DNA from 3 places in the Streptomyces sp. NPDC048637 genome. Region 1 is predicted to be linked to each of the others. Evidence: riboswitches for the same ligand, from Rfam matches in the RefSeq annotation. Region 1 holds a riboswitch; each other region holds the start of a gene.

Region 1 (7,173 bases):
TGCCCTGGACGGCGGGCGCCGCGGCATCACCGTAGGTGACCGAGACCTGCTCGAACCGGATCACGGGGTGGGCTCCTTCGTACACGGATCGACATCAGAGGCACGGCGGCCGCCACGGGACGCACCACGGGACCCGGCACGGTCCGCGCTCGACGGGAGCGGGGCGACGAACGCGGGCAGCAGCCCCACGAGAACGGAAACGGCCGGCCAGAGAGGGAGGACGGGGGCGGTGAGCGGGACGGCGGGCGGGTGCAGGGCGGCCGGCGCATAGTCGTTCGCCCAGATCATCAGGGCGGCGACGGCCATGCCGGAGCCCGCGACCAGCCAGGCGCGGGCGCCCCACCGCTCGGGTCGGTAGCGGCTGCGCACCGTCCGGCGGCCACCGAGCCACAGCCCGGCGAGCGCCGCCGCCAGCCCGGCGAGGAGCAGTGGCAGCCCGTAGCCGCCCCCGGTGTCGCCCAACAGCCCATAGGTTCCTGCGCAGACGCCGAGCAGCCCGCTGAGGGTGAGCACGGACGTGGTGTGCCGTACGGCGGGCGGCACCTGGGCGCTGCGGCCGTAGCCGCGCGCGTCCATGGCCGCGGCCAGCGCCACCGAACGCTCCAGCGCACCCTCCAGCACCGGCAGCCCGACCTGGAGGAGTGCCTTGAACCCGCGGTCGGGACGCCCGCGCAGCCGGCGGGCGGCGCGCAGCCGCTGGACGTCGGCGACCAGGTTCGGTGCGAAGGTCATCGCGACGACCACCGCGACGCCCGCTTCGTAGAGCGCACCGGGCAGGGACTTCAGGAGCCGGGCGGGGTTGGCGAGCGCATTGGCGGCGCCCACACAGATGAGGAGGGTGGCCAGTTTCAGCCCGTCGTACAGGGCGAAGACCATGCCCTCCGCGGTGACCCGGCCACCGATCCGGACGCCCTTCGCCCAGTCCGGCAGCGGCACTTCGGGCAAGGTGACGAGGGTGTGCGTACCGGGAATCGGCGAGCCGAGGAAGAAGGCGAAGACCAGCCGGATGGCGATCACGACCAGCCCGAGTTTGACGAACGCGCCGTACGAGCGGGCCCACGGCGCGTCCGTGCGGCGCGCCGCGACGACATACCCGGCCACGCCCACCAGCAGCCCCAGCAGCAGCGGATCGGTGGTGCGGGAGGCCGCGGTGGCCAGGCCCAGCGCCCACAGCCACCAGGCGCCGGAGTGCAGCGCGGTGGTGCGGGTCGCCTGCGGGGCGCTCATCCGCGTCGGCGGCGTGCCTGCCACACCGCTGCCGCACCCAGGAGGACGACGGCCGCGACCCCGCCGAGCAGCCCGGCGGACGGCCCGCCGTCCCCGCTCCCGTCGCCCCCGCCGTTCGCGCCGTCACGGTCCCCCGCCGCCCCCGCGGACGGCGCAGCGGAGGCCCCGGCCCCCTTCGACCCGTTCACGGCCTCCGCGCACCCCGCCTTCGGATAGCCGGCGATGGCACACAGCAAGGCGTTGGCGTCGTAGCGCAGCGGCCGGGCGACCGCCGCCAGCGCCTCGCCCGCCGAGGCGTCCTCGGACACCTGGGCACACTCCGACCTGGCCTTCGGCGGCCGCTCGCCGCCGGGCGCGTCCGCCGCGGTGCCGAAGTCCAGGACGATGCCGATCCGCTTGCGGCCGTCCTTGGCGGGGGTGTCGCGGCAGATCGCATCGAAGCCGGCGGCCGTGCGCGGCTTGCCGGCCGCGGCGGAGTCTGCGCCGACGGTGAAGCGGAAGCCCTCGACCGCGCCGTCGGCCGGCCGCAGGGTGGCCGGCCCCTGGGTGGCATACGTCCAGGAGCCGCCCTTGCTGTCCCAGAACGACCAGTAGCGATACTCCTGCCCCTGCGCGGGCCCGGCGGCCAGGCCGGTGACCGTACCGGCCAGCAGCACGGCGCCGGCGATCCTGGTACGCCGCATCAGAGCTGGTTCTTCTTACGGTTGCTCAGCAGGAACCCGATGCCGGCGCCGATGGCGAGGCCGACGCCGATGACCCACCACACGCTGATGCTGCCGCCGTCCGTGGAGTCCTCGGCGTCCTCGGTGTCCTTTTGCGGTGCGGCGGCCGGCTTGGGGCCGGTGGCGTTGAGCGCGGCCACCAGGTCGGTGCCGCCGAAGGAGCGGGGGTCGGTGCCGGTGGCATGCGCGGCCAGCACCAGCTGGGCGTACGCGGCGGGGCCGCTCTGCCCGGCCCAGTCCGCTGCGTTCTTCTCCAGCCACTTCAGCGGCTTCGCGGCGGCGGCACCGTGCCCGCCGGCCGCCAGCGCCACCACGGCGTCGGCGGTGTTGCCGACGTCGGGCTGCTTCTCGGCGCCCGGCATCGCGGAGAGCAGATGCTGCCCGTTCTTGTCGAGCTGGGCGACGAGGTAGGCGCCGCCGCCCTCCGCTGCCTGTGCCGGATCGCCCTTGCCCGCCTTCTCGCTCCCGTCCTTGCAGTTCAGCGGCTTGACCGGGGTCTCTTCCCGGTGATCGGCGGGCGCGACGACAAAGCCCTTGCCGCGGGCTCCGGTCGCGGCGGCCGCCGTGGCGTCGGCGTTCGGGGCGGCGCCCTTGAGCTGGAAGGTGAACGCGCCGCGCTCGCCCTCCTTCGCGTCGCAGCCCAGCTGGAAGGTGAGCAGCCCGTCGTAGGGGGTCTTGCCGCCCTTCTTCGACGTCACCGACTGCGGCTTCTCACCCGCCGCCGCGAGGGCGCCGATGACCACGGACGTGGAGTTGGCGTCGCTGGCCGAACCGGCCATCGAACTCCAGCCGCCGTCCTCGTTCTGCACCGATTTCAGCCAGTCCACGGCCTTCTTCACGGCGTCACCGTGCCCGCCGAGCGCGGCCAGCGCCTGCACCGCGGCGGCCGTCTGGTTGGTGTCCCGCATGGTCTTGCTGTCGCAGGGCTTGCCGGGCTCGGCGCGGAAGGCGGTGAACGAGCCGTCGGCGCACTGCTGCCCGACCAGCCAGCGCACGGCGGGCGCCGCGGGCCGCAGCCCCACCGTGTCCTGTGCCAGCAGCGCGAGCGACTGCCGCCAGACCCCGTCGTACTGCGGGTCCTTGGTGCCGTACAGGCCGTCCGGCAGCTTCTTGGGGGACGCGGACGGGGAGTCGGCGTACGCGGCGGGGGCAGCGGCCGCGCCCAGCACCGCCGCGGCAGCCAGCGCCGTGGCGGCGCGGCGCGCCAGGAGGGCGACGGGGTGCGTCAGGGGGGCCTGGTGAGCCATGGAAGCCATGGGGGCCATCGGGTCGGTGCCTCTCGGGTCGGGTCGTGGCGATGTACGCAGCCACGCTCGGCCGGCCACCCGCGCGCCGATCCCCTTGGATCGCGGACGCGGTGGCACCGGGCTCAGCTCCGTATACCTCGACGGTGCCGCGCACCGGCCGTCCGTGTGGCGGACGGTTCCGGTGGCGGGAGCCTTGGTCGTGCCCTCTCGGGTGCTCCGGCTCGTACGGCCGTCCCTGCCGGGTCAGCCGGCGCGGTACGGACGGGCCGTCCTCACGGTTGCGGGTCAGCGCCGGATTTCCACCGGCTTCCCCCGATCGGGTACGGATGAAGTTGTCCCGCACACCTTAACCGGCACCCGGCGGGCGCTCGCTCGCACGTACGAGCCGACCGAACCAGACGCGAGCCGGGCGGAGCCGCGCACGAGCTGGGCGGACGGGATCCGGGCACAAGCCGGGCACGCAGGCCGGGCGCGAGCCAGTCACGGGCCGGGCGAACGGATCCGGGCGAACGGAGCCGGGCGCGAGCCAGTCACGGGCCGAGCGCACGGAGGCTGGGCGCCGAACCGGCCATGCGCCGAACCGGCCGGGCGCCGGGTACACGTCAACCAGCCCGCTCGTCCCCCCTCCCCCTCCCCCTCCCACCCCGCATCGCCGCGGAATTCGCCACAGAACGCGAGGACGAGACGACCGCTACCCCACCGCCTGGTACCTCACCGGATCGGAGCCCGGCACCCGCTCCGCATGCCCCAGCTTCACCAGACGGCGCAGATGGGCCTCGGCCTCCGAGACAGCGATGTTGCGGGAGCCGTACGGGATCTGCTCCCAGGGGCGGTTCCACTCCATGGCCACGGCGAGCTGCCAGACGGTGCGCGGTTCCTGGAGCAGGGTTCGCAGCCGGGCCAGCCGCTCCTCGTGGTGGGTGATCAGCTCGCGCACCCGGCCGCCGGCGTCGGCGAAGGCGTGCTGGTGCGCGGGCAGTACCTCGGCGGGGGCGAGCCGGCCGACGCGTTCGAGGGAGTCGAGGTAGTCGCCCAGCGGGTCGGTGCCCTCCTGCAAGCTCGCCATGTCGTGCGGGCCGGGAGGACCTCCCTCGTCGTCCGGGGCCTGGTACCGGCCGATGTGCGGGGTGATGCCGGGCAGGAGGTGGTCGCCGGAGAACAGCCGGCCGAAGCCGGGGGCCCGCGCCGAGGGATGTTCCTCCTCCAGGTGGAGGCACACATGCCCGGGGGTGTGACCGGGCGTCCAGATGGCGCGCACCCGGCGCCCCGGCAGGTCGAGCAGCGCGCCGGGTTCGATGCCGCGGTCCGGCAGTGCGGCCCGCCGGCCGGGCAGTTTCCGGCCGCCTCCGGTGGCGCGTGCCGTGCGCAGGGGCGCCAGATGGTCGTCCGGTGCGCCCGCGGCCGCGAGCTTGGTGAGCAGGTAGTCGAGCCACTGGCCGGGTTCGGCCGCGCGTGTGCGGCGGACCACCGCGGTGTCGGCGGCGTGCATCGCGATCCAGGCGCCGGAGGCCTCCCGGACCTTGGCGGACAGACCGTGGTGGTCGGGGTGGTGGTGGGTGATCAGGACGCCGTGGAGATCGGTGAGGTCGAACCCGCAGGCGGTGACGCCGGCGACGAGGGTGTCCCAGGAGTCCGGGTCGTCCCAGCCGGTGTCGATGAGCACCGGCCCGCGGTCGGTCTCCAGGAGGTGGACGAGGGTGTGGCCGAGCGGGTTGTCCGGGATGGGAACGGCGATGCTCCACACCCCGCCCTTGTGGTCGGTCACCTGCGTGGTCATCCCGGTCCCCTCTCGGTGTGGCCTACACCCGGTACCCGGCCTCACTATAACTAGAACTCGTTTCAATGCGGCCTGAAATGCCCCTCCTGCTGGGGTGAGTTGGGATTCGGCCGGTGCCGTGGACTCCTCGAACTAGAACTGGTATCAGTTCGTGATGCGGTGAGCCGGCGAACGCGCAGGCCGAGGATTTGGGTCGGATGCGCCGCCGGCAAGCGCGTCCGATGCACCTCGGCAAGGACAGGGAACCGGCAGGGATCGCCGGACAGGCGGCCAACCCGCAGGAGGCGGCAGCGATGAGCGACCTCGTCGAGCACGGAAAGCTCTACATAGGCGGTGAGTGGGCCGATCCGGCCGGCCGGGACACGATCGAGGTCGTCTCGCCCCACACCGAACAGGTCATCGGCCGGGTGCCGCACGCCTCGCGGGCCGATGTCGACCGTGCGGTGGCAGCGGCCCGTGCGTCCTTCGCGTCCGGGGTGTGGGCGAACACCCCGCTGGCGGACCGGATCGCGGTGGTGACCCGTATCAAGGACGCCTTCGCGGCCCGCAGCGAGGAGATCGCCAGGGTCATCAGCGCGGAGAACGGCACCCCGTTCACCTCCGGTGTCATGGTGCAGTCGCTGGCCGCGATGCTGGTGTGGGACGCGGCGCTCACGGTGGCCCGCGACTTCCCGTTCGAGGAGCGGCGGAGCGGGGTGCTGGGGCCGCTGCTGGTGCGGCGGGAGCCGGCCGGAGTGGTCGCGGCCGTGGTGCCGTGGAACGTCCCGCAGTTCACCGCCGCCGCCAAGCTCGCGCCGGCGCTGCTGGCCGGCTGCTCGGTGGTGCTGAAGGTGTCACCGGAGACCCCGCTGGACGCGTACCTGCTCGCGGAGATCGTGACGGAGGCCGGGCTGCCGGCCGGGGTGCTGTCGATCCTGCCGGCGGACCGCGAGGTGAGCGAGTACCTGGTCGGGCACCCGGGCGTGGACCAGGTGTCGTTCACCGGCTCGGTGGCGGCGGGCAAGCGGGTCATGGAGGTCGCGGCCCGCAATCTCAGCCGGGTCACGCTGGAGCTCGGCGGCAAATCCGCGGCGGTGATCCTGCCGGACGCGGATCTGGACGCGGCGGTGGCCGGCATCGTGCCGTTCGCCTGGATGATCAACGGCCAGGCCTGTGTGGCGCAGACGCGGATCCTCGCCCCGCGCAGCCGCTATGACGAGATCGCCGAGCGGTTCACCGCGGCGGCCTCGGCGCTCACCGTCGGCGACCCGCTGGATCCGGCCACCGAGGTCGGCCCGCTGGTCGCCCGCCGTCAGCAGCAGCGCTCGCTGGACTACATCGCGCTCGGGCAGAAGGAAGGCGCCAAGGTGCTGACCGGCGGCGGCCGACCCAAGGGGCAGGCCACGGGCTGGTATGTCGAGCCGACCCTCTTCGGCGGGGTCGACAACTCCATGCGGATCGCCCGTGAGGAGATCTTCGGCCCGGTCATCTGTCTGCTGCCGTACGACGACGAGGCGGCGGCGGTACGGATCGCCAACGACTCCGACTACGGGCTCTCCGGCTCGGTGTGGACGGCCGATGTCGACCACGGCATCGAGATCGCCCGGCAGGTGCGCACCGGTACGTACTCGGTGAACACCTTCAGTATCGACATGCTCGGCCCGTTCGGCGGCTACAAGAACTCCGGCATCGGGCGGGAGTTCGGGCCCGAGGGCTTCGGTGAATATCTGGAGCACAAGATGATCCATCTGCCGGCGGGTGCCTGATGGGGGACCGCTGGCAGGTGGTGGTGGACCGGAGTGTCTGCATCGGGTCGGGGATGTGCGCCGCCGCGGCGCCGGACGGCTTCCGGCTCGACGCGGCCCGGCAGTCGCACCCGGTGGCGCCGGAGGCGGACGCCGCCGAGAGCCTCCTGGCGGCGGCCGAGGGGTGCCCCGTGGAGGCGATCACCCTCACCGTGTCCGGCAGCGGCGAGGCGGTCTTCCCGCCGGAGGAGTGAGCGACGGCCCGCACCGCCGGCGGCGTGGCGGCCCGGGGTGCGGGGCGGGCTGCGGGGCGGGTGCCCCGTGGCGGGAGCCCGTAGGGGGTGTGGGGCGGTGTCCCGTAGGGGGTCGGTGGGCCCCTTGCGGGGCCAACTACCCGTGGCGGTGGCGGAGTTAACGCCCGCTGTCCGGCGAGGTGAGGTCGATCAGCCGGCACACCGTCTCGATGTCTATCTTCA
Region 2 (7,173 bases), on a different contig from region 1:
CCTCGGTGGTGGCTGCGAACTCGCCATGCTCTGCGACATCCTGCTGGCCGCCGACACCGCCGTGTTCGGGCAGCCGGAGATCAAGCTGGGCGTCATCCCGGGCATCGGCGGCTCCCAGCGGCTGACCCGCGCCGTCGGCAAGGCCAAGGCGATGGAGATGTGCCTGACCGGTCGCACCATGGACGCCACCGAGGCGGAGCGGGCCGGCCTGGTCTCCCGGGTCATCCCCGCGGACGACCTGCTCGGCGAGGCCCTCGCGGTCGCCGAGACCGTCGCGGGAATGTCCCTTCCCGTAGCGATGATGGCGAAAGAGGCGGTCTCCCGGGCCTTCGAGACGACCCTCACCGAGGGCGTCCGCTTTGAACGGCGGCTGTTCCACGCAGTGTTCGCGGCCGCGGACCAGAAGGAGGGCATGAGCGCCTTCGCCGACAAGCGGCCGCCGGAGTTCCTCCATCGCTGAGTGGCGGACCGCCTTCGGCGTGGGCCCATGCCTCAGGGCGGGGCCCACGCCGAAGGTGAAGCGGGCGCCTGATGCTGCCGTCACCGCGCCGTGGGGACGGCCCGAGAACGGGGGCGGTGGAAGCGCACCGGCGCCTGACACGGGCATCAAGTGGCCGCGCACCGCAGCACAGCCGGCCGGGGGCCGGGCATCAGGAGGCAGCTCACGGCAGCGGGAGGTGACGGCAGAGCGGAGCTAGCAGGAGGCCGTTGGACCGGCACCTTCCGACGGCTCGGGACCGTCGTCGCGCAGCAGACAGGCATCCATGATCCAGCCATGACGCTCCCGGGCCGCGGCACGCAACTCCAGTACCCGGTCGGCGGCTTCGGCCAGCGGACCGGAGACCAGCAGCTCCTCAGGTGTGCCGACATAGGCGCCCCAGTACATCCACCAGCCCTCCTCCCGGTGGGCGGTGAGCGCCGCACCGACATCGAGCATCACGGCGACGTCCTCGCCCGCGGCGAGCCCGGACCCGGCGACGTGACGCCCGGGGGCGATCCGGACCGGACGGCCGAGCCGGGTCAGCGTCGTACGGTGGCGCGCGGCCAGCACCGAGACGCTGCTCACCCCGGGAATCACGTCGTACGTGAAGGGCACCGCACCCCGGGCGGCGACCTCCTCCAGCGTGTCGATCGTGCTGTCGTAGAGCGCGGGGTCACCCCACACCAGGAACGCGCCGGTCCGGCCCGGTGCCAGCTCGTCCCGGAGGAGCCGCTCGTACAGGGCGGCGCGGCGGTGGCGCCAGTCCACGACCTGCGCCTGATAGCCGGCCGGGCTCGCGGGGGAGCGGTCGCGCCGCGGGTCCTCGGCCTCGACCACCCGGTGCCCGGGGCCGGCGTGCTCGGCCACCAGCTCCCTGCGCAGCCGGGTCAGTTCGGACGCCCGCGCGCCCTTGTCGAGCAGGAAGAACACCTCACAGTCCCGCATGGCCCGCACGGCGGCCAGCGTCAGATGCTCCGGATCTCCCGAGCCGATCCCGATCACACGGATCCGCCGCAGGCCCTCCCCGGTCATGACGGCACCGCCCCGGACGGCTCCGCCGCGCACACGGCCGGACCGGGGCGGCCGGACGCGGGTCCGCCGTCCGGGCCGTCCGCGCAGGCCTCCCCGTCCCCGTCGTCCGCGCCGGTCTCCCCGTCCCCGCCGGTCTCTCCCGGGTACATGACCTGCACCTCACGCAGCAGACCCGCCACCACGTCGTCCAGGTCGAGCCGCTTCTCCACTGTGCGCAGGCCCGTCAGCCCGGCCCGGAGGGAGACCCGGGGCGGGGCGAGGAGCTTGCAGCAGTCCTCGTCCGGCAGCACGGAGATCTCCGCGGTGCCGATGGACCGGGCCTCGTCGATGATCTCCTGCTTCTCCCAGCCGACCAGCGGCCGCAGCACCGGCAGGGTGGCGGCCTCGTCGACGGCGGCCATGTTCGCCAGGGTCTGGCTGGCCACCTGCCCCAGGCTGTCGCCCGTCACCAGGGCCTCGGCACGGGGCCGGCCCGCCAGCGCGGAAGCGGCGCGGACCATCAGCCGTCGCTGTGCGACGACCTGAAGCCGGCCGGCCCCCGCGATGGCCAACTGCTTCTGCGCGTGGCCGAGGGCGATGACATGCAGTTGCCCACCGGGCTGGTAGCGGTTGAGTTCCCGGGCGAGCGCGTAAGCCTTGTACACGGAAGCGGCATTCGTGTACGGAGCACCGGTGAAGTGGACGAAGTCGCAGCGCAGTCCGCGACGCATCGCCCGGTAGGCCGCCACCGGCGAGTCGTAGCCACCGGAGAGCAACACCAGGGCGCGTCCGCTGGAACCGACGGGCAGTCCGCCCGGCCCCTGGTGTCGGGTCCAGGAGACATAACTCTCCTTACGATCGATCTCGACCGAGACCCGCACATCCGGGCTGGAGAGATTCACCGGCAGACCTCCCAGAGCTTCCTGGACCCGCGCCCCGAGAAACCGCTCGAACTGCGACGAGGTCATCTCGAAGCTCTTGTCCCGTCGCTTGACCCGCACGGCGAAACTGATCCCGGGCCGCTCGGCCCGGACGCCGGCGAGCGCGTCCACGGCTGCCGTGGTGAGGTCCGCCACGGTGCTCGGGACGCGCAGGGCGGGCTCCACCGAGTTGAACCCGATCACCCGGCGGGCGCGCTCCACAAGGTCCTCCAGCGGGACCTCACCACCGAGCACGGTGACGTCCTGACCGGACTTGATCCACGTGGAACCGCCGATGCCCTGCAAGGCGCTGCGGAGGTTGTCGTGCAGCCGCTCGGTGAACCGGTGCCGGTTGCGGCCCCTGAGGAAGATCTCACCGTGCTTGAGCAGGACACAGGGCCCGCCGGGGCGGGGCGTTCCGGGGGAGGGGACGGAGGGAATGCTCGGATCGCCGGGCACGAAACTCTCCTTCGCGAGTCGTCGTGAGGATCGTGAGGACCGGTCCCGAGCCGTGAACGGGAGGCGGGCCCGCCCACTCCTGCCCTGGGCAGGGTGGGGAGAACGCACCACTCGCTCTACGTCCCGCTACCGGGTCGCCGTGGATACGTGCGCGGTGATCGCACCCCGCACGAGCAGTGGCAGGTCTTCGGACTCGTGGGCACCTCCCGAAGGACGGGACACCTACTGGCCGTCGCTTCCCGGGCCACACACGGACCCAGTGCTTCATGACGGCGGTCGTTCCCACTCACCGCTGCGAGGCAGTTCCGGACTCCCACCGGCTTCCCTCTTACGACACCCCGACTGGCGGGCGGGGCGAACCAGCTGCGGGTCCAGGGTAGACAAGCCGGCGCGGGGTCCGTGTCGGGGAGGCGGGTGCCTGCGACGCCGGTGTTCCTCTTGGCCGGCCCTCATCCGCTGCGCTGGCCGAGCGCGCCGAGGAGGTGCCCGTGCGCCAGGCAGTCCTCCCCGTCCAGGCACGAGGCGTAGGCCCTCCGCAGCACGGTCGTTGAGGAGCAAGGCCGGCCGGTGCGCGTGCCGTGCAGCCGTCTTCATGAACACGCTCCAGGTGCTGGGGGAGGGGTAAACTGCCCGCTCGTGACCCGGGTTCACCAGCTCGCCGGCGCGGTCGGTTCCGCCGCGCTGGATGCGACGTACGCGGCGTACTACGCGTCGATCGCACAGGCCGACGAAAGCCGCGACGGCACCGTCCGGCACCGGCTCCGTCCGGAGGTCGGCGACGGCACGATCGAGGTGACGTCGTTGCGGAGCGGGTTCCACATCGTCCGCTACGACGTCGCTTTCGCCGGAGGGCACCAGGTCGGGTACGCCTTCCCGGGCGACCACTTCGAGCTGGAGCACTGCGTCGACGGGCGCATGCACATCAGGGACGCCACCGCCGGCGCCGGCGACCTGCACGCCCGCTCGGTGTCGCTGAGCCCCCGTTGTGCCACCGAAGGCGTCGTCGCACACGGCGACGCTGAGCGGTACCGGGCGGTGTCGATCACCGGGTCCTGGACCGGGCTGGAGTCCTACCTCGGCGGTCTCGGCACAGGCGCCCTACCGGCCATCGGACCGGAGAAGGCCGCGCGCGAGCGGTATCTGGGCCGGTCCGCCGCGTTGCGCCCGGTGGCCGGTCCGCTGGAGGAGATCTTCCTGCACCGGCGCTCGTCCCCGGGGCGCCCGCTGTTCATGGAATCGCGGCTCGTGGCGGCGCTGGCCGCACTGATCGACGGGCTCACGGTCACCGCGCCGCCCGCAGACGCCCGGGACCGCGCTCTGGACGACCACGAGGTGGCCGCCTTGCGCCGCGTCCCCGAGCTGCTCTGGCGGGAACGCCACGCACCGCCGACGCTGGCCGGTCTGGCCCGTGCGTCGTCGATGTCGGTCCGGCGCCTCGGCACCGGGTTCCGCGCGCTGTACGGGACGTCGGTGAGGGAGTACCACCGACGCCGCTGCCTCGACCGGGCCGCGGCTCTGCTCGTCGAGACCGACTGGCCGGTGGCCCGGATCGCGCACGAGGTCGGCTACGCCTCACCCAGCAATTTCGGCTACGCCTTCCGGCGCGACCGGGGCACCACCCCCGCCCGGTTCAGGCGGGCGCACTCCTGACACCCGTCGGGGCAGGCACCGCGCTCCACATCCCCGGCCCCCTCGCTCCACACTGCGGCGCGGCCCCGGCACCGACGATGTGAGACGCAGCGGTCGCACCGCCGTCGCCTTGTCGTGAGCATCACCTTCGGCGCCACGCTTCGGCATGACCTTCGGCGTCACGTTCGGCAGGAACTTCGGCGTCACGTTCGGTATGAACCTTCGGCGTCGCCGACCGGACAGATTCCTCCATCGCCGAGGAGCGGCAGCGCCTCGACCGAATCCGGTCGGTGGCAGCGACGGCCCCGGCGCGGCCATGTCCACAGCTGCGACACGACGACAAACGCGACAGAGGGGAGTCCTTCCGTGCGATCCAGGTATCGCTCACAGCAGGCACCCTCGGATGGAGACCGATGACCGTCAGCATCGACACCGCGAGTGCTCGGACCGGAACGGGGCGACTCGTGCTCGTCCTCGGCGGGCTCTCGGCGGTATCGCCGTTCGCGATCGACATGTACGCGCCCGGCTTCCCTCAGATCGTCACCTCGTTCGGAACCTCGAAAACGGCCGTTCAACTCTCCCTGACGGCCTGCCTCGCCGGGCTCGCCGTCGGCCAGGTCGTGCTCGGGCCGGTCAGCGACGCGATGGGGCGACGACGCCTCCTCCTGGCCGGCTCCGGCCTGTTCACCGCGTTGTCCTTGGTCTGCGCGTTCGCTCCGTCCATCGCCGTGTTCGACGTGGCCCGACTGCTGCAAGGCATCGCCGGCAGTGCGGGGATCGTCATCGGACGGGCGGTCATCAGCGACCGGTTCACCGGCACCCACGCGGCCCGTCAACTCACCACGCTGAGCGTGACCGGGTCGACCGCGCCGATTCTGGCGCCGGTGGTCGGCGGCCTCATGCTCGGCGTCGGCTCGTGGCGTCTGGTGTTCGTGGCGCTGGCCGTGACCGGGCTGCTGTTGTGGGCCGCGGTCTGGTCATGGGTTCCCGAATCGCTGCCCATCGAGCGGCGCCGGACCGGCGGTCTGCGAGCCGTGTTCGCCGCGATGGGCGGATTGCTCCGGCGTCGCGAACTGGTCGGCTACCTCCTCGTCATGGGAGGTGGCCTGGCCGCCCTGTTCGCCTACATCACCGGCTCGCCCTTCGTCTTCGAAGGCATCTACGGCTTGTCGCCCACGGTGTACAGCCTCGTCTTCGCCACGAACGCCGTCGGCACCGTAGTGGCCGGAACGATATTCGGGCGGCTGGCCGGGCGCGTACGGCTCAACTCTCTGCTCGCCATCGGCGTGGCCATCACCGTGCTCTCCCTGATCACGCTGGTGACCCTGCTCGCCATCGGCATCAGCACGTTCCCCACCACATGGGCCTGCCTGTTCGGTCTGACGTCCGGCTTCGGACTGCTGCTGCCCGCGTCGACGGCCATCATCCTCGCGGTCGGCAGCGATGCCCCCGGAGCCGCCTCCGGCCTGCTCGGTGGCGCCCAGTTCGTGCTCGGCGCGGTGGCCGCACCGCTGCCCGGCGCTCTGGGTAACACCACCGCCATGTCGACGGCGGTCGTGGTGCTGGGCTCGGTACTCCTCTCTGCGGCAGCTCTGATCACGCTCGCCCGACCGTGGCAGGGCAGCCATGGAGAGCCCGTCGGCCAACCCTGAGTTGGCGGCACTGTGCCCCTCGACGTATCCGAGAAGAGGGAGCTCGTGACCACCGCGGAACGTGCTTCGACGGTGCCCTTGTCCTTCACGGCTTCTGTGCTGCCTGCCGGACGCGGTACCGGCGCACGGCGTCGCGGTTCGCGCAGGTGGGGGAGCAGTAGCGCTGCCGGCCGCCCCGTGTGAAGTCACCGTAGGCCCGGCCGCATTCAGCCAGGGCACAGCGCCCGAGGCGGTCCATACCGCGGCAGGTCAGATGCAGGGCGGTGCCCACGCTGACCACCGCCCGCACCACACCGGCCAGGCCCAGGCCGTCGGCGCGGTAGTGGATGTGCCAGCCGCCGTCGGCGTGGTCGGTCAGCCGGGGGTGCGCGGACGAGGTCGTCAGCAGCTCGTTGAGCAGGGCGGCCCGCCGCTCGGGGGTATCGGCGTCGACCACCGCGAGCCAGCACGGGATGAACTCCAGGATCTCCGCCAGGTCCTCGTCGCCCACCGGCCGGTCGATCGCCATGCCCGCCGCGACGCAGCGTTCGGTGAATTCCTCGGGGGAGCGGGGCGGCGTGGCCGCAAGGTCGACGATGAGTCGTACGGGATCTTCTCCGTAAGGGTTCTGCTGCACAAGGGTATTACAGCAGGCTTGCTCCGGAAGGCTCCAGCCCGGAAGGAAGCACGTCCATGCCCAAATGGCTGCCGTTAGTTGCCACTTGCTCGGGAACGTTCATGCTGCTCGTCTACTCGACGATCGTGACGGTGGCGCTCCCCAGCATGGCCCACGATCTGCACGCGGGCTTCGGCTCTTTGCAGTGGATCGTCGATGTCTACACCCTCGCCCTGGCGGGGCTGTTGCCCGGCATGGGATCACTCGGTGACAACCTCGGGCGCAAACGCCTCTACCTGGCCGGCCTGGTGCTCTTCGGCGTCGCCACGCTCGTCTGCGGCCTGGCCGGCGAGGACACCGTGCTGATCGCCGCGCGGGCGGTACAGGGCCTGGCGGGTGCCGCGATGTTCTCGACCCTGCTGCCCC
Region 3 (7,173 bases), on a different contig from region 1:
GCGCGGCGTCCAGGGCCGGGCAACTGCCGGTGGCGCGGCCGAGGTTGTAGTCGGCGAGGGACTTCTCCGACACCAGCGGCGCGGACTTCGTACGGTCGACGGCGCCGGCGGCGTCCGCGTCGGGGCGCAGCGAACACAGCAGTTCGGTGCTGCCCGCGTACTGGCTGCCCGGGGCGGACAGCCGCTCCTCGGCGTGCCGGGCGAGGGTGAGGTCGGGCGCGCCGGGCGAGGCGGTGCCCGCGCTGTCGTGGGTGAGGTAGAGGCCGATGGTGTGCAGCAGCCCGGTGCCGGACAGCGCCGGGCTCGGCCGCAGGAGCCGGAGGTCGCGGTGGCTGCGGTCGGTGCCGGTGAGCAGCTCCCGCCAGGAGGCGCCGGCCGGTTCGACTTCGTCCAGCCGTTGGCGCGCCGGGATGCCGACGACCAGGGGGGTGTAGGCGACCGGGGCGTTGTAGTGCAGGGTCGCCGGGGAACCCTTGGCGGGCATCCCGCGGCGGGCCGCGTAGTAGTCGGCGGTGGATTCGGGGATCCAGATGTCGGGCTGTGGTCCGGGCCGGTGGAGAGGGTCGATGCCCTTGTCGCCTGGCCCGCCCTTGCCGGTGCCCTGGGCCTCGCCCTGCCAGCGGCCGGCGGCGGCGAAGCCCTGGTCGACCTGGTCCTTGGCGGCGGAGTAGACGGTGATCTGGGCGCGCCGGCAGCCGTCGGGGAGGTCGCCCCCGCCGTTGAGGGGGCGGGTGTTGGCGTCGGACATCTCGTAGTCGAAGGCCGCCTGGCGCAGCGCGGGTTCGGCCTCGGGGGCGGTCAGCAGCCGCAGTTCGAGGGCGGGCGGGCAGGCTTCCGTGCCGTTCGGGAGGTTCAGCAGCACGACGCCCGCGGTGGCCGGTACGAGGATGATCGCCAGCACCATCAGGATGCGGAACCAGTGCCGGAAGGAGGCGTTCAGCCGGCGGCGTAAGCGGACCCGCAGCGGGGTGGGCGGCCGGATCTCGGGGGTGGCGAAGGACAGGATGACGTCGTCGACGGTGTTCTGCTTCGCGGAGCGGGGCTCCCAGACGTCGCCCATCGGGGTCCGCTCTCCGGCGAGTTGTTCCCGCAGCTCCCGGACGAGGTCCTCGAAGGTGACGAACCGCTTGCCGGGGATGCCCTGTTCGAGGGTCTGCCGCAGGGCGCGGGTGAAGACGCTGCCGCCGGTGGGCTCCTCGCCGCTGAAGATCCGGCGGTTGGGCTGCGCGGCCATCAGCAGCGACATGGGGGTGCGGCAGGCGTGGAAGGCTTCACCGGCGTTGCCGGCGTAACAGCACTCCAGGACGATCACGATCCGGTCGGCCCGTGCGTTGTCCAGGTAGGACAGCACCATGTCCTGCCAGGAGACGGTCTTGTGACGCCGTTCCGACGCACCGACCATGAGCTGGAGATTGCCGCCGTCCGGGCCCACCCGGCCGTGGCCGGAGAAGTAGACCAGCAGCAGTCCGCGGGCCTCCTGGGTGACGGTGTCCAGCGCCTGTTCGACCTCCCATGGCTCCTGGGGCCGGCAGATGACGACCTCGCCCTTGGTGAACAGATCGGTGCCGGGAGCGAGCAGGACCCGCTCCAGTTCCTGGGGGTTGTCCCGCACCGCCGGGAGCGGACGCAGATGCCGGTAGTCGTCGACACAGATCAGCAGCGCCCGGTTGACCTTGCCCCGTGCGTCGTATTCGGACATCCGGCTCAGTCCCCGGTGGTGCTGCCGCCCCCGTTCGCCGGGCTGCCGGGATCGGGGCGTCCGGGGGCCGGGGCGCCCGGTCCGGGGTCGCCGAGTGCGCGCAGCTCGCCGTCCCCGCCGCCGACCGCCACGGCGGGCCGTTCGCCGGTGTCGCGTTCCTCCCTGCGGCGGCGCAGCCATTCGCGCAGGGCGATGCTCAGGCTTTTGGTGATCTCGGCGGCGACCGCGCCGACGACGACCAGGATCAGGTCGTCGACGCCGATGGCCATGTCGCCGGGGCCCTCGTCGCACTCCCCCGACGGCCGCAGTTCCCAGTCGTGCGCCCGCTGGGTCAGCCAGGGCTCCCGCTCCAGCCAGGCCTTGAGGTCCTCGACGTCCTGGTCAGGATTGTTGGTGCCCGTGATCCTGATACGGATCTCATGACGGTCAGCGCGCTGCGGCATCCCCCGGCCCCCTTCCGGCGGCCCCGTCGCCGTGCACCAGATAGTGACGCGGGATCAGGTGTGCAGGCAACCGTCTGTGACCCGACTGCCACGCTGTGGCGTGCACCACAGCGCCTGCCATACGGCAGCGTCGCAGGTCAAGGGTGAGTTGACGGGCATTCGCGGGGCGTGGTGGACTGCCGGAGCCATTCGGCGACAGCTGAGGAAGTCCGGTGCGAATCCGGCGCGGTCCCGCCACTGTCACCGGGGAGCGTTCCTCCAGCGAAGGCCACGGTCCGCCTCGCACACGTCGGATTCGGCTGACGTGCGCGGGACTGGAAGGCCGGAGGACACGCCGATCCGGGAGCCAGGAGACTCTTGTCGCCGTCACGTCGAGCCAGGGCGCGGACCCTGAGTGAGGACATACCGCCATGCCCGGCCGCCCCGTGAGATCCCCACTGCCCGCTGCCGCAGGTCCCTTTCGAGGCCTGACGGCGGGCTGATCCGATGCGCGGCGAACACGCGGGATATGCGTGCGGCGCGGCCCTCGGCTTTCTCGGCGACCTGATCGCGGCGGATCCGCGGCGCGGCCATCCGGTGGCCGCGTTCGGCCGGGCCGCGGGCGCCGTCGAGCGCCGGCTGTGGCGCGACCACCGCGGCTACGGGGCGGTCCATACCGCGCTGTGCGCGGGCGGTGCTGCCGCCGGTGCCGCGCTGCTCCAGCGCGCCGTGCGGGGCACCGCTCCCGCTTCTCCGCTGTCGCTCCGTGGTGGCGCGGGGGTCGCGCTGACCGCGGCGACGGTCTGGGCCGTGCTGGGCGGCACCTCGCTCGGCCGGGAGGCACGGGCCGTCGGCGGGGCGCTGACGGCGGGTGATCTGGACGTGGCGCGGGAGCGGCTGCCGCATCTGTGCGGGCGCGATCCGCAGGCGCTGGACGGGCCGCAGATGGCCCGCGCCGTGGTGGAGTCGGTCGCCGAGAACACCTCCGACGCGGTGGTGGGCGCCCTGGTGTGGGGCTCGCTGGGCGGCGTGCCCGGCCTGGTGGCGTTCCGCGCGGTGAACACTCTGGACGCGATGGTGGGGCACAAGTCGGCGCGCTACCGCCGCTTCGGCTGGGCCGCGGCCCGGCTCGACGATCTCGCCGGCTGGCCCGGCTCCCGGCTGACCGCCGCGCTGACCGTGCTCGCGGGCCCCGACCGGCGCGGTGCGCTGCGGGCCTGGCGGGCGGACGGCGGTGCGCATCCGAGCCCCAACGCGGGCCCGGTGGAGGCCTCGTTCGCGGGGGCGCTGGGCGTACGGCTGGGCGGCACACTGGCGTACGGCGGGCGGGTGGAACACCGTCCGGTGCTCAACGGCGCGGCGCCGCCGGTGGCGGCGCCCGACATCGAGCGGGCGGTGCGGCTCTCCCGCCGGGTGAGCGCGCTGGCGCTGGCGACGACGGTGGCGGCGCGGCTGGTGGCCGGCGCGGCGCTGCGCACACGACAGCCGGGTTCCCGGCGCAGGAGGAGCCGGTGAACGGGCGGTTGAAGGCATCCGGCGGGGCGGTCGGCGGTGGGCTGCTGGTGGCCGGTACGACGTCCGACGCCGGCAAGAGCGTGGTGACGGCGGGCATCTGCCGCTGGCTGGTCCGGCAGGGCATCCGGGTGGCGCCCTTCAAGGCGCAGAACATGTCGCTGAATTCGTTCGTCACGCGCGAGGGCGCGGAGATCGGACGGGCCCAGGCGATGCAGGCCGCCGCGGCGCGGGTGGAGCCGACCGCGCTGATGAACCCCGTCCTGCTCAAGCCGGGCAGCGACCGCAGCAGCCAGGTGGTGCTGCTGGGGAAGCCGGTCGGCGAGCTCAGTGCCCGGGGGTACTTCGGGGCGTCGTCCGCGGGGAAGACGCCTTACGCGGGCCACCGGGAGCAGTTGCTCGGGACGGTGACCGACTGCCTTCAGGAGCTGCGGCGTACCCATGACGCGGTGATCTGTGAGGGCGCCGGCAGCCCCGCCGAGATCAATCTGCGGCGGACCGACATCGTGAACATGGGGATCGCGCGGGCCGCCCGTATCCCGGTGGTCGTGGTCGGCGACATCGACCGCGGCGGGGTGTTCGCCTCGTTCTTCGGCACCACGGCGCTGCTGTCCAAGGAGGACCAGGCGCTGGTCGCGGGGTATCTGGTCAACAAGTTCCGGGGCGATGTGACGCTGCTGGAGCCGGGGCTGGAGATGCTGCGCGGCCTCACCGGGCGGCGGACGCTGGGCGTGCTGCCCTTCGCGCACGGGCTCGGCATCGACGAGGAGGACGGCCTGCGGGTGTCGCTGCGGGGCGCGGTGCGCGAGAGCGTGGTGGCTCCGCCGCACGGCGCGGATGTGCTGCGGGTGGCGGTCTGTGCCGTACCGCTGATGTCGAACTTCACGGACGTGGACGCACTGGCCGCCGAACCGGGTGTGGTGGTGCGGTTCGTGGACCGGGCCGAGGACCTCGCCGACGCCGACCTGGTGGTGCTGCCGGGGACCCGGGGCACGGTGCGGGCGCTGGAGTGGCTGCGGGAGCGCGGGCTGGCGGACGCGATCGCCCGGCGGGCCGCCGAGGGCCGGCCGGTGCTGGGCATCTGCGGCGGCTACCAGATGCTGGGCGCGCACATCGAGGACGAGGTCGAGTCCAAGGCGGGCGCGGTCGACGGGCTGGGGCTGCTGCCCGTACGGGTGCGGTTCGCGGTGGAGAAGACGCTCGCGCGGCCGTCCGGCGAGGCGCTGGGCGAGCCGGTGGAGGGGTACGAGATCCACCATGGTGTCGCCGAAGTGACCGGCGGGGATGAGGCGTTCATCTCCGATGGCCAAGGGCGCAGCCTGGACGGTTGCCGGGTCGGCTCCGTATGGGGCACGCACTGGCACGGCGCGCTGGAGAGCGACGGCTTCCGCCGGGCGTTCCTGCGGCGGGTCGCGGCGGACGCGGGCCGGGCGTTCGTCCCGGCCCCCGGCACCAGCTTCGCCACCCTGCGCGAGGAGCAGCTGGACCGGCTGGGCGATCTGATCGAGGAGCACGCGGACACCGGCGCGCTGCTGCGGCTGATCGAGGAAGGGGTGCCGGAGGGACTGCCGTTCGTGCCTCCGGGGGCGCCATGAGGGGTACACACACGACGAATCCGGAGCTCGACGGCGACGTGGAGGACGACACAGCATGACAACCGCGCACAACACGACCCCGCAGTACCCCTTCACCGCAGTGGTCGGGATGGACGATCTGCGGCTCGCGCTGCTGCTGAACGCGGTGAGCCCCGCGGTGGGCGGCGTGCTGGTCCGCGGGGAGAAGGGCACCGCCAAGAGCACCGCCGTCCGGGCGCTGTCGGCACTGATGCCGGCCGTGGACGTGATCAGCGGCTGCCGCTTCGCCTGCGCCCCGGCCGTGCCCGACCCCGGCTGTCCCGACGGGCCGCATGAGACGGGTGCCGTCGAGGAGCGCCCGACGCGGATGGTCGAACTGCCCGTCGGCGCCTCCGAGGACCGGCTGGTCGGCGCGCTGGACATCGAGCGGGCGCTGTCGGAGGGCGTGAAGGCCTTCGAACCCGGCCTGCTGGCGGATGCGCACCGCGGCATCCTGTACGTCGACGAGGTCAATCTGCTCCATGACCACCTCGTAGACCTGCTGCTGGACGCGGCCGCCATGGGCGCCTCGTACGTGGAGCGCGAAGGTGTCTCCGTACGGCACGCGGCCCGCTTCCTGCTCGTGGGGACGATGAACCCCGAAGAGGGCGAGCTGCGGCCGCAGTTGCTGGACCGGTTCGGCCTCACCGTCGAGGTGGCCGCCTCGCGCGAGCCCGACCAGCGGGTGTCGGTCGTCCGGCGCCGGCTGGCCTACGACGCCGATCCGGCCGGCTTCGCGGCCGACTGGGCGGCCGAGGAGGACGAGCTGCGCGGGCGTATCGCCGCGGCCCGGGAGCTGCTGCCGCGGGTGACGCTGGGCGATGCGGCGCTGCGGCAGATCGCCGCGACCTGTGCCGCGTTCGAGGTGGACGGGATGCGCGCGGACATCGTAATGGCGCGTACCGCCACGGCGCTGGCCGCATGGGCGGGCCGGACGGACGTCCGGGAGGAGGACGTCCGGCAGGCGGCGCTGCTGGCGCTGCCGCACCGCCGGCGCCGCAACCCCTTCGACGCCCCCGGCCTGGACGAGGACAAGCTCGACCAGACGCTGGAGGAGTTCGGCGGCGCGGACGAGGGCACGGACGGCGACGACGACCCGGAGCCGGACGGTCCGGACGGCGGTCCCGACGGGGGCGGCCCCGACGGCGGCGGGCATCCGCCGCAGGAGGGCGGGCCGGAGGAGTCGCCGCTCCCGCCGGAGGCCGAACTCCCGCACCAGCAGGACCGGGAGGCCCCGCAGTCTCCCCAGGCCCCCGAGCAGCCCGGACAGGCCGAGCAGCCCGAGCCCGAGCCGGAGAGCGCGCCTCAGGGCGGCGCGGCCGGGGAGAAGGCGGCGGTCGGGGCCACCGAGCCGTTCAAGACCCGGCGCCTCGATGTGCCGGGCCTGGGCGAGGGCGCGGACGGCCGCCGCTCCCGTGCCCGGACCGCCCATGGCCGGACCACCGGGGCCCGGCGTCCCCAGGGCGCCCTGGGCAAGCTGCATCTGTCGGCGACCGTGCAGGCCGCGGCACCGCACCAGCGGGCCCGTGGCCGCAGCGGGCGGGGACTGGTGGTGCGCCGGGACGATCTGCGCGAGGCGGTACGCGAGGGGCGGGAGGGCAATCTGGTCCTGTTCGTCGTGGACGCGTCCGGTTCGATGGCGGCGCGGAAGCGGATGAGCGCGGTCAAGGGCGCGGTGCTCTCGCTGCTGCTGGACGCCTACCAGCGGCGCGACAAGATCGGCCTGATCACCTTCCGCGGGACCGGCGCCGAGCTGGCGCTGCCCCCGACGTCCTCGGTCGAGGCGGGTGCGGCGCGGCTGGAGCAGCTGCCGACGGGAGGCAGGACGCCGCTGTCCGAGGGCCTGCTGAGGGCCCATGAGGTGCTGCGGGTGGAGCGGATGCGGGATGCCTCGCGGCGGCCGCTGCTGGTGGTCGTCACCGACGGC

The links. A riboswitch is a leader RNA that binds a small molecule or an ion and turns the genes downstream of it on or off. The one in region 1 is predicted to bind cobalamin.
Region 2: it holds a riboswitch for cobalamin, as region 1 does, so the genes downstream of both, thiI (tRNA uracil 4-sulfurtransferase ThiI) here and AB0C46_RS31875 (prenyltransferase/squalene oxidase repeat-containing protein) in region 1, are expected to answer to the same signal.
Region 3: it holds a riboswitch for cobalamin, as region 1 does, so the genes downstream of both, AB0C46_RS27720 (cobalamin biosynthesis protein) here and AB0C46_RS31875 (prenyltransferase/squalene oxidase repeat-containing protein) in region 1, are expected to answer to the same signal.

What each region holds. Positions count from the first base shown of each region.
Region 1 covers NZ_JBEZHQ010000036.1:10,519-17,691, forward strand. The annotation lists gene AB0C46_RS31860 (ATP-binding cassette domain-containing protein) at 1-64, opposite strand, end outside; gene AB0C46_RS31865 (CbiQ family ECF transporter T component) at 61-1,227, opposite strand; gene AB0C46_RS31870 (SCO2322 family protein) at 1,224-1,910, opposite strand; gene AB0C46_RS31875 (prenyltransferase/squalene oxidase repeat-containing protein) at 1,910-3,214, opposite strand; cobalamin riboswitch at 3,385-3,546, opposite strand; gene AB0C46_RS31880 (MBL fold metallo-hydrolase) at 3,888-4,973, opposite strand; gene AB0C46_RS31885 (aldehyde dehydrogenase) at 5,267-6,718, shown strand; gene AB0C46_RS31890 (ferredoxin) at 6,718-6,951, shown strand; gene AB0C46_RS31895 (TetR family transcriptional regulator) at 7,109-7,173, opposite strand, start outside.
Region 2 covers NZ_JBEZHQ010000043.1:24,015-31,187, forward strand. The annotation lists gene AB0C46_RS34580 (enoyl-CoA hydratase) at 1-460, shown strand, start outside; gene cobF (precorrin-6A synthase (deacetylating)) at 695-1,513, opposite strand; gene thiI (tRNA uracil 4-sulfurtransferase ThiI) at 1,510-2,871, opposite strand; cobalamin riboswitch at 3,032-3,250, opposite strand; gene AB0C46_RS34595 (helix-turn-helix transcriptional regulator) at 3,508-4,521, shown strand; gene AB0C46_RS34600 (multidrug effflux MFS transporter) at 4,914-6,152, shown strand; gene AB0C46_RS34605 (CGNR zinc finger domain-containing protein) at 6,238-6,768, opposite strand; gene AB0C46_RS34610 (MFS transporter) at 6,825-7,173, shown strand, end outside.
Region 3 covers NZ_JBEZHQ010000026.1:56,759-63,931, reverse strand. The annotation lists gene AB0C46_RS27730 (VWA domain-containing protein) at 1-1,699, opposite strand, end outside; gene AB0C46_RS27725 (hypothetical protein) at 1,705-2,142, opposite strand; cobalamin riboswitch at 2,343-2,499, shown strand; gene AB0C46_RS27720 (cobalamin biosynthesis protein) at 2,629-3,636, shown strand; gene AB0C46_RS27715 (cobyric acid synthase) at 3,633-5,228, shown strand; gene AB0C46_RS27710 (putative cobaltochelatase) at 5,284-7,173, shown strand, end outside.